DNA from 3 places in the Streptomyces sp. NPDC027189 genome. Region 2 is predicted to be linked to each of the others. Evidence: riboswitches for the same ligand, from Rfam matches in the RefSeq annotation. Region 2 holds a riboswitch; each other region holds the start of a gene.

Region 1 (4,271 bases), on a different contig from region 2:
CGGCGCTCGCCAAGATCGACCCCGCCGATCCGCGCCTCGGCTCGGCCACGGTGTACAGCAGCCTGGAGCCCTGCGCCCGGCGGGCCTCCCGGCCGGCCCCGTGTGCCCGGCTGATTCTCGACGCGGGGGTACGGCGGGTGGTCACCGCTTGGCGGGAGCCCGACACGTTCGTCGCCGGGGCCGACGGGAACGGGCTCCTCGTGGCCGAGGGCGCCGACGTGGTCGTACTCCCGGAGTACGAGGAGCGCGCCAAGGCGCCCAACCGGCACCTTTTGTGAATCCCGCCGACACCTGCCGCTGGGGTCCGCACGGGGGCCCGTTTAAACGTGTGTGCTTCGGGTCCCGCGGATGGCGTACACTGATGTCAACGACGCGGGGTGGAGCAGCTCGGTAGCTCGCTGGGCTCATAACCCAGAGGTCGCAGGTTCAAATCCTGTCCCCGCTACTGAAGGCCAAGGGCCGGAACTCGGATTCACGAGTTCCGGCCCTTGGTGTTTGCCGGCCACCACGGCTCCGCACATCCCGACCTCTCCTCGTCCCCCGGTCGGTCCACACCGGTCGCCCCCCGCCCCCGCTCCGGGAAGCCTGGACGGGTGGGGCAGCAAACAGGCGAGCAGTGGGCCGAGGGCCCGTACGACCGGTCCGGTGGACGGCTGCCCGGCGACCCCGTGCCCGTGCCCGACCCCGGCCTCGGGGACACCCGGCCGCCCGGCGCCGCGGAACCCGGCCGGCGCAGGATCTCGACGGCGCGGGCCTTCGTCCGGGCGCTCCCCGCGCTGCTCATCGTCGCCGGGGCCTGCTACGACTACTTCACGCCGTCGGACTTCACCGCGGCCCCTCTCTTCACGGCCGCGCCGCTCGTGGCCGCACCCCTCTACTCACTGCGCGGCACGGTGCTCACCGGCCTCGCGGGCATCACCGCGGTGTTCACGATCCACATCGGGCTCGGCATCGTCCCGGACGTCGACTCGGTCACCGAAGTGGTCACGGTGGCGACGGCCGGCATCCTGGCCGTCGTCATCAACATCCTCGTCCGCCGCAGCGACGCACGGCTCGCCACGGTGCGGGAGATCGCCGAGTCCGCCCAGCGCGCCGTGCTGCCGGAACCCGACGAGCGGATCGGCGGCCTCGAGGTCGCGGCGCGCTACGAGGCCGCGCAGGCGGACGCGTTCATCGGCGGCGACCTGTACGCGGTGCAGGACTCCCCGCACGGCGTACGGCTGGTCGTGGGCGACGTACGCGGGAAGGGCATGGGCGCGGTGGCCGCCGTCGCCGTCGTCATCGGGGCGTTCCGGGAGGCGGCCGAGCAGGAGGCGACGCTGGAGGCGGTCGCGCAGCGCCTGGAGCGGGCGCTGGCGCGCGAAGGCACCCGGCGCCAAGGCCTCGACGCCTTCGAGGGGTTCACCACGGCCGTACTCGCCGAGATCCCGCACGGCGAGGACGTCGTACGGATCGTCAACCGCGGCCATCCGCCGCCGCTGCTGCTGCACGCGGACGGCACGCTCGTCACACTCGACGCCGAGGATCCCGCGCTGCCGCTCGGCATGGGCGAGTTGGGCACCTGGCCCGACCGGGCCGTGCAGGCCAAGTTCCCGCACGGCGCGACGCTGCTCCTGCACACCGACGGCCTGTCCGAAGCCCGCGACGAGCGCGGGGGCTTCTACGATCCCGCCGCGCGCCTCGCGGGACGCGTCTTCCCCGGGCCGGACGCCCTGCTGGCGGCCCTCGCCGAGGAGGTCCGCCGGCACACGGTCGACGGCACGACGGACGACATGGCGCTGCTTGCCGTGCGGCGTTCTTGAGAGTCGTCCCTATGGCTTCCCTGCGAGTCGTCCGTGCGGCGTTCTTGATCGTTGTCACGAGGGGTGATCGGACGATGCCCCTCCGCATAACAACTGACATACCGTCAGCTGACTCGAAGGTTGTGAAGCGTGGTCAACTCGCCCGATTTAGGCCGGTGGTGACCCCAAAGTCCTGGCCAAAAGCGTTAATGATCAGTCCGAACAGCTTGGAATCCGGTACCCGAGTCTATTAACGTTCGATAACGCAGCGCGGTCGTCCCAGCCGTCACAAGAGGCGGCTCCGTGCGCACGCGCCGAATCCCGCAAGGGAACCGGGGAACCACCAACTTGGGGTGAATCGAGCGTCTTTCACGGTGGAGAAACCGTGGTGGACGCGCGTAGGAGACCTTCCTGCTCCGAACCCGTCAGCTAACCCGGTAGGCGAGAAGGAAGGAAAGGAGCACGCCCACGTGGCGTCCAACCGGCCTGCCCAGCAAACCTCGTTCGCGCCCAGCGACACACAGCCCTTCGGCTACGCGTACGGCAATGACGAGGGTCCTTGGGAGGAGTGGAACCCCACTGAGGATTCCGTCCGTCCCGTCCGCGGCCGGCACCGCGTCAGCAAGCAGCGCGGCGGAGGACTCGCCCGCAGCTCCACGGTTCTCGGCGTAGGCGTCATCGCCGCCGTCGGCGCGGGTGGCATGGCCACCGCGGCGCCCGGCAAGCCGCCGGTGTCGATCTCGCTGCCCGACCTGTCGTCGGTCACCGAATCCGCCAAGGCCCTGATATCCGACGGTGGCTCCAGCACGCCGAAGGGTTCCGCCACCCCGCTCACCAGCGCCGGTCTGACCAGCGCCGACGCCGCGGAGGGCGCCACCGACGCGGGCGAGGCACTGCGCGCCCGCATCATGCAGCAGGCCGAGTCGCAGCAGGACCAGGTCGACAGCGCGGCCCAGGACGCCGCCGAGGCCGCCGCCGCGAAGCAGGCCGTCGCGCTCGCCGCCAAGCAGCAGGACGACGCCGAGGCCAAGGCCGCCGCCGCGAAGAAGAAGGCGGACGAGGCTGCCAGGCAGGCCGCCGAGGCCAAGCGCCTCGCCGAGCTCGCCAAGAGTTACTCGCTGCCCACCTCCTCGTACACGCTGACTTCCCGGTTCGGCGAGGCCGGCTCCATGTGGTCCTCCGGCTACCACACGGGTCTCGACTTCGCCGCGCCCACCGGCACGCTGATCAAGGCGATCCACAGCGGCACCGTCACGGAGGCGGGCTGGGCCGGCGCGTACGGCTACCGCACGATTCTCACCCTCGACGACGGTACGGAGCTGTGGTTCTGCCACCAGTCGTCGATCAGCGTCAGCGCGGGCCAGAAGGTCGCCACGGGTGACGTGATCGGGCGCGTGGGCGCGACGGGCAACGTCACCGGGCCGCACCTGCACCTGGAGGTCCACCCCGGCGGCGGCGACGCGATCGACCCGATGGCGTGGCTGCGCAGCAAGGGCATCAACCCCTGACACCTACGTTCCCCTGATCCCCGGTGGTCCTGACGGCACCCCCCCGACGTCAGGGCTGCCGGTCAGGCGTGTGCGGAGTCGCGCGGCGTCTCGGCGTGTGATCGTGCGGGTAATCGTGTGTGGAATACATCCATCCGGCACGGGTGTTGAAGTTGAGCATGACTTCTCTGCGCAAGCTTGGTTCCTCCGACCTCGAGGTCTTCCCGCTCTCCCTCGGCGGCAACGTTTTCGGCTGGACCGCCGACGAGTCCCAGTCCTTCGCCGTCCTCGACGCGTACGCGGCCGCCGGCGGCAACTTCCTCGACACGGCCGACTCGTACTCGGCGTGGATCGAGGGCAACAAGGGCGGCGAGTCCGAGACCATCATCGGCAAGTGGCTCAAGGCGCGCGGCAACCGCTCGGATGTCGTGGTCGCCACCAAGGTCAGCCAGCACCCCGAGTATCCGGGGCTGTCCGCCGCCAACATCAAGGCCGCGGCCGACGCATCCCTGCGCCGCCTGGGCACCGACTACATCGACCTCTACTACACCCATTTCGACAAGCCCGAGGTGCCGGTCGAGGAGATCATCGGTGCGCTCGACGAGCTGGTGAAGGCGGGCAAGGTGCGCCACATCGCCGCGTCCAACATCTCGCCCGAGCGGCTCCAGGAGTCCCTGGAGTTCTCCGACCGCGAGGGGCTCGCGCGGTACGTCGCCCTCCAGCCGCACTACAACCTCGTCTCGCGCGACACGTACGAGGGCGCGCTGCGGGACATCGCGTCGCGCTCCGGTCTGGCGGCCGTCCCGTACTTCGCCCTCGCCTCCGGTTTCCTTACCGGTAAGTACCGGCCGGGGGCGACGGTGGACTCGGCGCGGGCCCAGGGTGCGGCCAAGCACCTTGAGACGGAGCGGGGGGTTCGTGTGCTCGCCGCCCTCGACGAGGTCGCCCAGGCCCATGACGCCGAGATCGCCACGGTCGCCCTCGCCTGGCTCGCCGCCCAGCC
Region 2 (4,271 bases):
GCCCGCGCCGCAGTACTGGCCCTTCGAGTCCCCGCTCGACGGGCGCGAGGAGTACCCCGTCGAGGGCGGCCCGCGCTTCGTACGGCCCGCCCTCTCCGTGCGCACGGACGAGCGCCGCGGTACCGAGTGGTGCTTCGAGACGTACGAGACGGAGGGCGACGAGCTGCGCCTGCGTTTCTCGGACTCCGGGCTCGGTATCACGCTGCACTACCGGATGCGCGGAGATGTCGTCGAGCGCTGGGTGACGCTCGCCAACGAGGGTCCCGCCCTGGAGCTGCTGCGCGCCGACTCCGCGACCTGGACGCTGCCCGAGCGCGACGGCTGGCGGCTGTCCCAGCTGCACGGGCGATGGGCGGCCGAGTCCCGGCTCGTGCGCACCCCCCTCACCTACGGTGAGAAGGTCATCGGCAGCCGGCGCGGACACACCGGGCACCAGCATCTGCCCTGGGTCGCGCTCGACGGCGAGGCGACCGAGGAGAGCGGCGAGGTGTACGGGTGCGCGCTCGGCTGGTCGGGCTCGTGGCGGATCTGCGTGGCCCAACTTCCCGATGCGCGCGTGCAGATCTCCGGCGGCGCGGGGTACGACGACTCCGGGCTGCTGCGCCTGGAGCCGGGGCAGTCGTTCACGACCCCCGTCTTCGCCGGACTGTGGAGCGACGGCGGCTTCGGCGGGGCGAGCCGGGCCTGGCACGCCTATCAGCGCGCGTACGTCATCCCGGACGCGGACCAGGACCGGCCGGTGCTCTTCAACTCCTGGGAGGCCACCACCTTCGACATCTCCGAGGAGCAGCAGGGGGTGCTCGCGCGCCGGGCCGCGGCGATGGGCGTCGAGCTGTTCGTGGTCGACGACGGCTGGTTCGGGGCGCGCACCAGCGACCGGGCCGGGCTCGGCGACTGGACCCCCAACCCGGACCGCTTCCCGGCAGGGCTCAAGCCGCTCGGTGACTACGTGCACGCGCTGGGCATGCGATTCGGGATCTGGGTCGAGCCGGAAATGGTCAATCCGGACAGTGAGCTCTATCGCGCGCACCCTGACTGGGTGCAGTTCCATCCAGGGCGAACCAGGACGGAATACCGCAATCAGCTCGTACTGAACCTCGCTCGCCCGGACGTTCAGGAGTACCTCTGGGAGCAGCTCGACGGCCTGCTCTCCAGTGCCCCTATCGACTACGTGAAGTGGGATTTCAACCGCTGCTTCACGGACGCGGGTTGGCCCGGCGAGCGCTATCCGCAGAAGCTGTGGGTCGAGCACGTGGAGGCCCTGTACGCCCTTCTCGACCGGCTGCGGGCCGCGCACCCCGGGGTCGCCTTCGAGTCCTGCTCGGGCGGTGGCGGCCGTATCGACCTCGGCATCATGGCGCGTACGGACCAGGTGTGGACCTCCGACAACACCGACCCGCTCGACCGGCTCGCCATCCAGCACGGCTTCAGTCAGGTCCACCCGGCCCGGATCATGGCCGCCTGGGTCACGGACAGCCCGAACACGCAGCTCAATGGCAGGATCAGCTCGCTGCGCTTCCGCTTCGTGAGCGCCATGGCCGGGGTGCTCGGCGTCGGCGGCGACCTGAGCGAGTGGGGCGAGCCGGAGCTCGCCGAGGCTCGGAGGTGGGTGGACCTCTACAAGGAGATCAGGCCCGTCGTGCAGCGCGGCGACCTCTACCGGCTGCGGCCCCCGGAGGGCGGGCTGAGCGCGGTGCAGTACGTCCATGGTGATGAGACCGTCGTCCTCGCCTGGCTCCAGGCCCAGCGTCACGGCGAGCCGCTCGCCCCGCTCAGGCTGCGCGGACTTGACCCGACAGAAGCGTATGAGTGCCGCGAAACGGGCGAAGTGCACCGAGGTGCGGTGCTGCTGCATCACGGACTGCGGACGGGGCTGCGGGGAGACCTTGACGCGACGGTTATCCGACTGCGTCGCATGTGACTGTTCTGTCCGAATTAGTGCCTTCATTCCAAGTAGCCCTGGAATAATGCATCGTGGGTCGAGGTGCGTGAGGAGCGTCATATTCGTGACGATGTGTTGCGGCCGCCTTTTCGCAATCCGCCCCAATTTCCGGGAGGGTTGAGGGCTCGGAAAGATCGCCGATTCACGGAGGGTGACCGGAATTTCGCGATGGATCAAGAAGGGCGTGCGCACATAAAAGCCACATGGTTGTGGATGCGCTCTCATCTCGCTTACGTTCAGCCTCAATCCGGACGGACGCCCAATCCTGCCGCCGCCCGGAATCCGCACACTCACCCGCATACGGCAGGAGCGGGGGACCCACAGGTTCCATGCCTGTTCCGGTCTCCGGAACGGCTAGGGGTATAGCCGTGCAATTGCACGGCCGGGCATCTCCAGCCCGCACCCGACAGCTCACCTCGCAGGCGCCGGAGAGGAATTCGTCATGCCCGCGAAGGGTAAGCACCGCCGTCCCAAGTCTCAGCGTTTCACCCGCTCGATCGCCGTGGCCGGAACCGGCGGCGCCGTGCTCGCGCTGCCTCTGATGGGAGCCACCGGCGCCCACGCCGCGACCCCGACGGTCTCCGTCGCGCAGAGCGTCGAGAAGCCCGCGAAGAAGACCGCCACCGCCGCTCCCACCGCGGCGAAGAAGGCGGCCAAAATCAAGACGTACGCGGTGAAGGCCGGCGACTACCTCGCCAAGATCGCCGACGAGCAGAACGTCAGCGGCGGCTGGAAGAAGCTCTACTCCGACAACCGCTCGGCCGTCGGCAGTGACCCGTCGCTGATCCACCCGGGGCTGAAGCTGACGATCGGCAAGAAGGCCGCCTCCGGCAGCGCCACCCGGTCGTCGGCCGGGACGGCGCCGTCGGCCGCGAAGAGCACCAAGGCCGACGCGACCACCAACGCCGCCTCCGCCAGCAGCAGTTCCGGCTACACCCTGCCCGTCGAGGGCGCCACCGTCGGCACCGCCTACAAGGTGGCGGGCAGCATGTGGTCCAGCGGCTACCACACCGGTGTGGACTTCGTGGTCCCGACCGGCACCACGATCAAGGCGATCGCCGCGGGCACCGTCGTCTCGGCCGGCTGGGGCGGCGCCTACGGCAACCAGGTCGTCATCCGGCACGCCGACGGCCAGTACTCCCAGTACGCCCACATGTCGTCGCTCTCCGTCTCGGCGGGCCAGACCGTGACCGAGGGCCAGCAGATCGGCCTCTCCGGCGCGACGGGCAACGTCACCGGACCGCACCTGCACTTCGAGATCCGCACCACGCCGAACTACGGCTCGGACGTGGACCCCGTCGCGTACCTGCGCTCGCACGGTGTCGCCGTCGGCTGACGCGTCTCCCTCGCCCCCAAGGGCCGGACCCCATGATCCCCGGGGTTCGGCCCTTGGTGTCTCATGAGCGGCGCGGCAACGGCTCGGCACGGAGTGCGCGCCGTCGTCAACGGGCGGCCGCAGAAGCCGGGTTCTGCGGCGCCGGCGCCCCGGCGCCGGCGACGTCCATGTGGGGCGGCTGCCTCAACGGCGTCCGTGCGGGGCGGCTCCCTCAACGCCCCTGATCAGGGGCTTATTCCGGAACTGGACAATACTTTAGGCGTGGCTTATCTCACCATCCGTCAACCCTTCCTTACGGTCGCGTAGCTCACATCCGAAGGTGAATCATGGGCCGACGTGGCAGACGATTCGAAGAGTGACAACAGATCAGTGATCGGGTCGTACGTGGCGGTGGGGGACAGCTTCACCGAGGGCGTCGGCGACCCCGGCCCTGACGGGGCCTTCGTCGGTTGGGCCGACCGGTTCGCGGTACTTCTCGCGGACCGCCGGCCAGAAGGCGACTTCAACTACACCAATCTCGCCGTACGCGGCAAACTGCTCGACCAGATCGTCGAGGACCAGCTCCAGGACGCGAAGCAACTCGCGCCGGACCTGGTCTCGTTCTCCGCGGGCGGCAACGACATCATCCGGCCCGGCACCGACCCCGACGAGGTCGCGGAGCGCTTCGAGCGCGCGATCGCCGAACTCACCTCCGCCGTCGGCACCGTCATGGTGACCACCGGCTTCGACACCCGTGGCGTGCCCGTGCTGAAGCATCTGCGCGGCAAGATCGCCACGTACAACGGACATGTGCGGGCCATCGCGGACCGCTACGGCTGTCCCGTACTCGACCTGTGGTCGCTCAAGACGATCCAGGACCGCCGCGCCTGGGACGGCGACCGGCTGCATCTGTCGCCCGAGGGGCACACCCGGGTCGCGCTCCGCGCCGGCCAGGTCCTCGGCCTCGAGGTACCCGCCGACCCGGACCAGCCCTGGCCGCCGCTGCCGCCGCGC
Region 3 (4,271 bases), on a different contig from region 2:
GTCGCCTCGTCCGGAATGCGCACGGGAGGGGACTGGCGGCTGCTCGACTGCACGGGCTGGCCGGACAATCCGTCCCACGGCAACCTGGTCGCCTGGTGCTGGGCCACCGGATCAGCCCGCCACCTCGTGGTCGTCAACCTCTCCGACCAGCCCGCCCAGGGCCGGGTCCGCCTGCCGTGGACCGACCTCCGCGGCCGCCCGTGCCGCCTCGCGGAGCTGCTCACCGAGCAGACCTACGAGCGGGACGGCGACGAGCTGGTCGACGCCGGACTGTACGTCGGCCTGGAGGGCCGGCACTGGCATGTTGTCGCCGTGCCCGTAGGACCGTAGTCGCGTCAGCGCCCGTGTGGGATGAACCGGCCGACTGCTTTCCACGCGGCCGGAACCCGCCGGTGGCGCACGGCCGCGGAGGCTCCCGCGCGCGACGGGGGAATCGCCTGAGGTTGCCAGTCGCAGAGCGTCGAGGGGTCCTCGGGAGGTGCGGCGCCTCCGGCCCCGTCGTGCTCCTTGAGAGCGACGCTGATGAGTGTGAGCAGGAGCGCCACATCGGCGTCGCAGTCCAGCAGCACGGTGATCCACGAGGATCCGGGGTGCACCCGCACAGCGGTGCTGTGCTGCAGGTGTGGGAGCAGCCGATGGACGGCCGCATGCGTGAGATGCAGATCCGCTGCGTCGTCGGAGTGGAAGTGGACGATGTCGTGCCCCGTCGTCCCGAAGGCGCGTCCAGCGGCGCATCGGGGCGAGCCACTTATCAGGTTCGGCCATGACTCCAGTTGGGTCATGGCGCGATCGGCCACGGTCATGCGCACCATGGTCGCGCACTATTCACCCTGCCAACTACCCCCCTTCACCCTCTGCTTGGTCAATTGGCCGTTCTGCGCCCCTCATGATCCCGGAGCGGCCCCGTGCACCGGGCCGTAGGGCTCATGCGGGCCGTGCCGCGCTGTGGATCGCCGACGCTTCGGCGAAGAAGATCGACTCCTCGCGCACGTATGCTCCCGGGCTCGGCGCGTGGATCATCAAGCCGTCGCCGATGTAGAGGCCGACGTGGCTGACATCGCCGTAGAAGAAGATCAGGTCGCCGGGCCGGATGTCGGCGAGGGGGATCGCCGTACCGACGGTCGCCTGCTCGCGCGCGGTGCGCGGGAGTGCGACCCCGGCGGTTCTCCAGGCGGCCTGGGTGAGGCCCGAGCAGTCGTACGAGCCCGGTCCGGACGCGCCCCAGACGCATGGCCTGCCGATCTGTCCACGGGCAAAGGCGAGTACCTTCGCGGCTTTGCTGCCGTCTCCGGAGTCCGAGGTGCTGTCCGCGCCGATGGGCACGACAGCGGCGATGGGCGTGGTGGTGCTGAGAGTGGCCGATTGCTGTGGCTGCCACTCCTCTTCGGCCGGGCGAGGAGTCAGTTCCTCGTAGGCACGCCAGGCGTCTTCCGCCGGCCGGGATTCGATCGCCGGGAAGGGCGCGATCAGCTGAGGGGTGTGGCGGGAGAGCAACTCGCGGGCCACCGCGAGCTTCTGCTGGATCTGCCCCTTGGAGGTCTTCAACGAGGCCGAGGCCTGTCGCGGTTCCGCGGCCGGTGCCGGCAGGGCCTTGGCGACTTCCTGCCGTGTCCGCGGCGCGGCCGGCAGCGCGGCGACGGCCCCCGAGGTCAACTCCGCCACCGGGCCGGCAGCCACCCCGGCGACAGGACCGGCGGTCAACTCCGGGACGGGTCGGGCGGTCGACTCCCGCCCACGCTGGGCGAGTCCATCCGCCGGACGTACCGCCGGACGTGCAGGCCGCGCCTCGGCCGCGCGGTTCGGCATTCTGTCGGCCGGCAGCCTCGCCGGGACGGTCGGCCCCAACTGCGCGCGCCCCACGTCGAACCATTGCCTGGTGACGTCGTCGAGGGCGGGATCGTTGGGCCTGCGCCCGCTGTCGACCGCCGGGTTGACGCGCCCACGCGTCCCCGTGGACATCGCGCGGGTCGCGTTGTAGTTCCCGGTGGCGGTCTCGGCCTGGTCGTAGAGGCTGCTGATCCGCTGCCGGACCTCTTCGCGGCTCGGCCCGTCCGCTGCGGGCGGCTTGGCGTCGGGAGCCATGGGGGACGCACTCCTTCCGTGTTCCGCCTACCGAGTCAGCTGTCGGGTTCGGGCGGACGGTTCCGGAAGGTATGCCCTACGGCCCTTGCCCTGCTGGGCGGTTGGGCCGATTCACCCCAAAGTCGGTCGGGTCCCCGGCTCCGGCCGCCACGGGGGCGCACCGGACTCGGCGGAGGCCGCGCGACCCGGCGAGGTTCGCCGGAGGGAGTCGTGCGGTCCGCCCGTCAACCTAGCCAACTTGTGTGCCTCGCGTGAAGGTTGAAGTGCGAAGTGTCCGATATGTATTTGTGACCTTCGTCGTACTGGGTGCCCCGGCTTGCGCGGTCGGTGTGGACCGGCGACGAGCAGCTCGGCCTCGACCCCGGGCGTACACGCCGACCTGGTCCACCGCCCGCGGGCCTCGTAGTTGATCTCGCTGCCGGAACTGTGGGCTCCACCACGGCGCACGCTGGCATGGGCCTGATGAAGTGGCCCGAATGCTCGGGCTGCTCATCAACCTCCTCCCGTTCTGGATCCGCGAGCCCCTGTTCGTCGCTCTCGGCATCCCCTTCAGCGGCTTCCTCTTCTATGCGGCCGCCAGGGACGGGGAACCGATCATGGCCGCGCTCGGCATCGCCGTCCTCGCTTTCACCGCCCTGCGCGTCTATACGATGGTCCGTGTGCTCCGAGCCCGTCGCCTGGCCCAGGACGCCAACGCCGCATGACAGTTCATCTCGGCCGCGACCGCCGGTACACCGCATGAGGTGAGCGGTCACGTCATCGGCTGCATCGACAGCCCGGAGTGTTGCAGTCCTGGCAGCAGCCAGCTCTGGAACGGAGCCAGTGCGGCCAGAACCAGGAACGCAACGCCGACCGCGGCGCTGAATACCGGTCCGAGCCGCCACAGCTTCTCGATGAAGATGACGACCGCGAGTGCGGCCATCGCCGCGATGTTCATGGTGCCCAGCGGAACGAGGACGATCATGAGCCCCCAGCAGCAGCCCACGCAGTAGAGCCCATGGTGGGCCCCGACGCGCAGGTCGCGGGTGCCCGACCGGTAGCCGCCATGGCGCACGAACCGACCCGCGGGGCTTCGGCAGTGGCGCAGGCAGATGTTCTTCAGCGGACTGAACTGGTGGAGTCCGGCGAGCAGGAAGGCTCCGGCGCCGATCCAGCGCCCGGCTTCGGGGTGGCTGTCGACAAGGTTGCCGGTCACGGTGAGGATCCCGTACACGACCAGGCCGAATGCCGCCCAAGCGATCAGGTATCCGCCCGCGAACCGGGTGATCCGGGCCGCGCGGGCCGTACCGGAGGACTGACGGCCGATGTCCAGGGCCCAGGTGACGGCCACCGGCGCCACGGACGGGAACATCATGGCGATCATCATGATCACCCAGAGGAGGAGGAACGGGGGCAGGTCGAGGCCCATCGTTCCCGGCTCCATCTCCATACCGTCGGCCTGCTCCACCACGAGGAGCCACGCGAGGAGGGCGGGCAGCAGCATGACGGACCAGGCGGCGGTCATCGTCCGGGCCGGGAGGAGGTTGCCCGGCCGCATGGGTGCGGAGAGGGATGCCCAGTTACGGAACACACTTCCAGGTCATCACAGAAGGCGGTCGATCGCCTGGCAGCCGCTCTGCCCCGCAGGACCTGCCGACCTGCGAGGACGGGGGGCGAATGGAGGTGACGATCCGCGTCACCGAGCGGATGAACCACCGCTGCGACCCCGGCCCGCCGCGCGGCTGCCCGATGACCGCACTCACCGGCGCCTGCGACCCGAAGGCTTCCCCGGACGAGGTGGCCGCCCGGCGCCACCAGGCGTCGGCCTCCTTCGAAGCCGACCTCATAAGCTGACTTTATGAGGTCATAGATCCAGCCCGGCTACTGACTTAGGTTTGCCTTAGTTTAGGCTTCCCGGCGAGTACGTCTGTTACCGCTCGAAGGGAACCTGATCATGCCTCGCCCCCTGCGGGTAGCCATTGTCGGAGCCGGCCCCGCCGGGATCTACGCCGCCGACGCGTTGCTGAAATCCGCGACGGCTGCTGAGCCGGGCGTGTCGATCGACCTCTTCGAGCGGATGCCGGCCCCGTTCGGGCTGATCCGTTACGGAGTCGCCCCCGACCACCCCCGCATCAAGGGGATCGTCACGGCCCTGCACCAGGTGCTCGACAAGCCCCAGATCCGCCTCTTCGGCAATGTCGACTACCCCG

Evidence for each region. A riboswitch is a leader RNA that binds a small molecule or an ion and turns the genes downstream of it on or off. The one in region 2 is predicted to bind cyclic di-AMP.
Region 1: linked by a shared signal. The riboswitch ahead of ACZ4RZ_RS22595 (M23 family metallopeptidase) and the one ahead of ACZ4RZ_RS16875 (peptidoglycan DD-metalloendopeptidase family protein) in region 2 are both predicted to bind cyclic di-AMP.
Region 3: linked by a shared signal. The riboswitch ahead of ACZ4RZ_RS07190 (NlpC/P60 family protein) and the one ahead of ACZ4RZ_RS16875 (peptidoglycan DD-metalloendopeptidase family protein) in region 2 are both predicted to bind cyclic di-AMP.

Annotation. Positions count from the first base shown of each region.
Region 1 covers NZ_JBVHRI010000009.1:23,130-27,400, reverse strand. The annotation lists gene ACZ4RZ_RS22610 (dihydrofolate reductase family protein) at 1-278, shown strand, start outside; tRNA gene ACZ4RZ_RS22605 (tRNA-Met) at 372-445, shown strand; gene ACZ4RZ_RS22600 (PP2C family protein-serine/threonine phosphatase) at 594-1,802, shown strand; cyclic di-AMP (ydaO/yuaA leader) riboswitch at 2,084-2,240, shown strand; gene ACZ4RZ_RS22595 (M23 family metallopeptidase) at 2,252-3,289, shown strand; gene ACZ4RZ_RS22590 (aldo/keto reductase) at 3,448-4,271, shown strand, end outside.
Region 2 covers NZ_JBVHRI010000006.1:167,233-171,503, forward strand. The annotation lists gene ACZ4RZ_RS16870 (alpha-galactosidase) at 1-1,921, shown strand, start outside; cyclic di-AMP (ydaO/yuaA leader) riboswitch at 2,216-2,382, shown strand; gene ACZ4RZ_RS16875 (peptidoglycan DD-metalloendopeptidase family protein) at 2,385-3,278, shown strand; gene ACZ4RZ_RS16880 (SGNH/GDSL hydrolase family protein) at 3,648-4,271, shown strand, end outside.
Region 3 covers NZ_JBVHRI010000002.1:593,831-598,101, reverse strand. The annotation lists gene ACZ4RZ_RS07200 (alpha-amylase) at 1-330, shown strand, start outside; gene ACZ4RZ_RS07195 (luciferase domain-containing protein) at 336-803, opposite strand; gene ACZ4RZ_RS07190 (NlpC/P60 family protein) at 925-2,082, opposite strand; cyclic di-AMP (ydaO/yuaA leader) riboswitch at 2,092-2,264, opposite strand; gene ACZ4RZ_RS07185 (hypothetical protein) at 2,559-2,786, shown strand; gene ACZ4RZ_RS07180 (DUF2182 domain-containing protein) at 2,834-3,619, opposite strand; gene ACZ4RZ_RS07175 (hypothetical protein) at 3,739-3,915, shown strand; gene ACZ4RZ_RS07170 (FAD-dependent oxidoreductase) at 4,016-4,271, shown strand, end outside.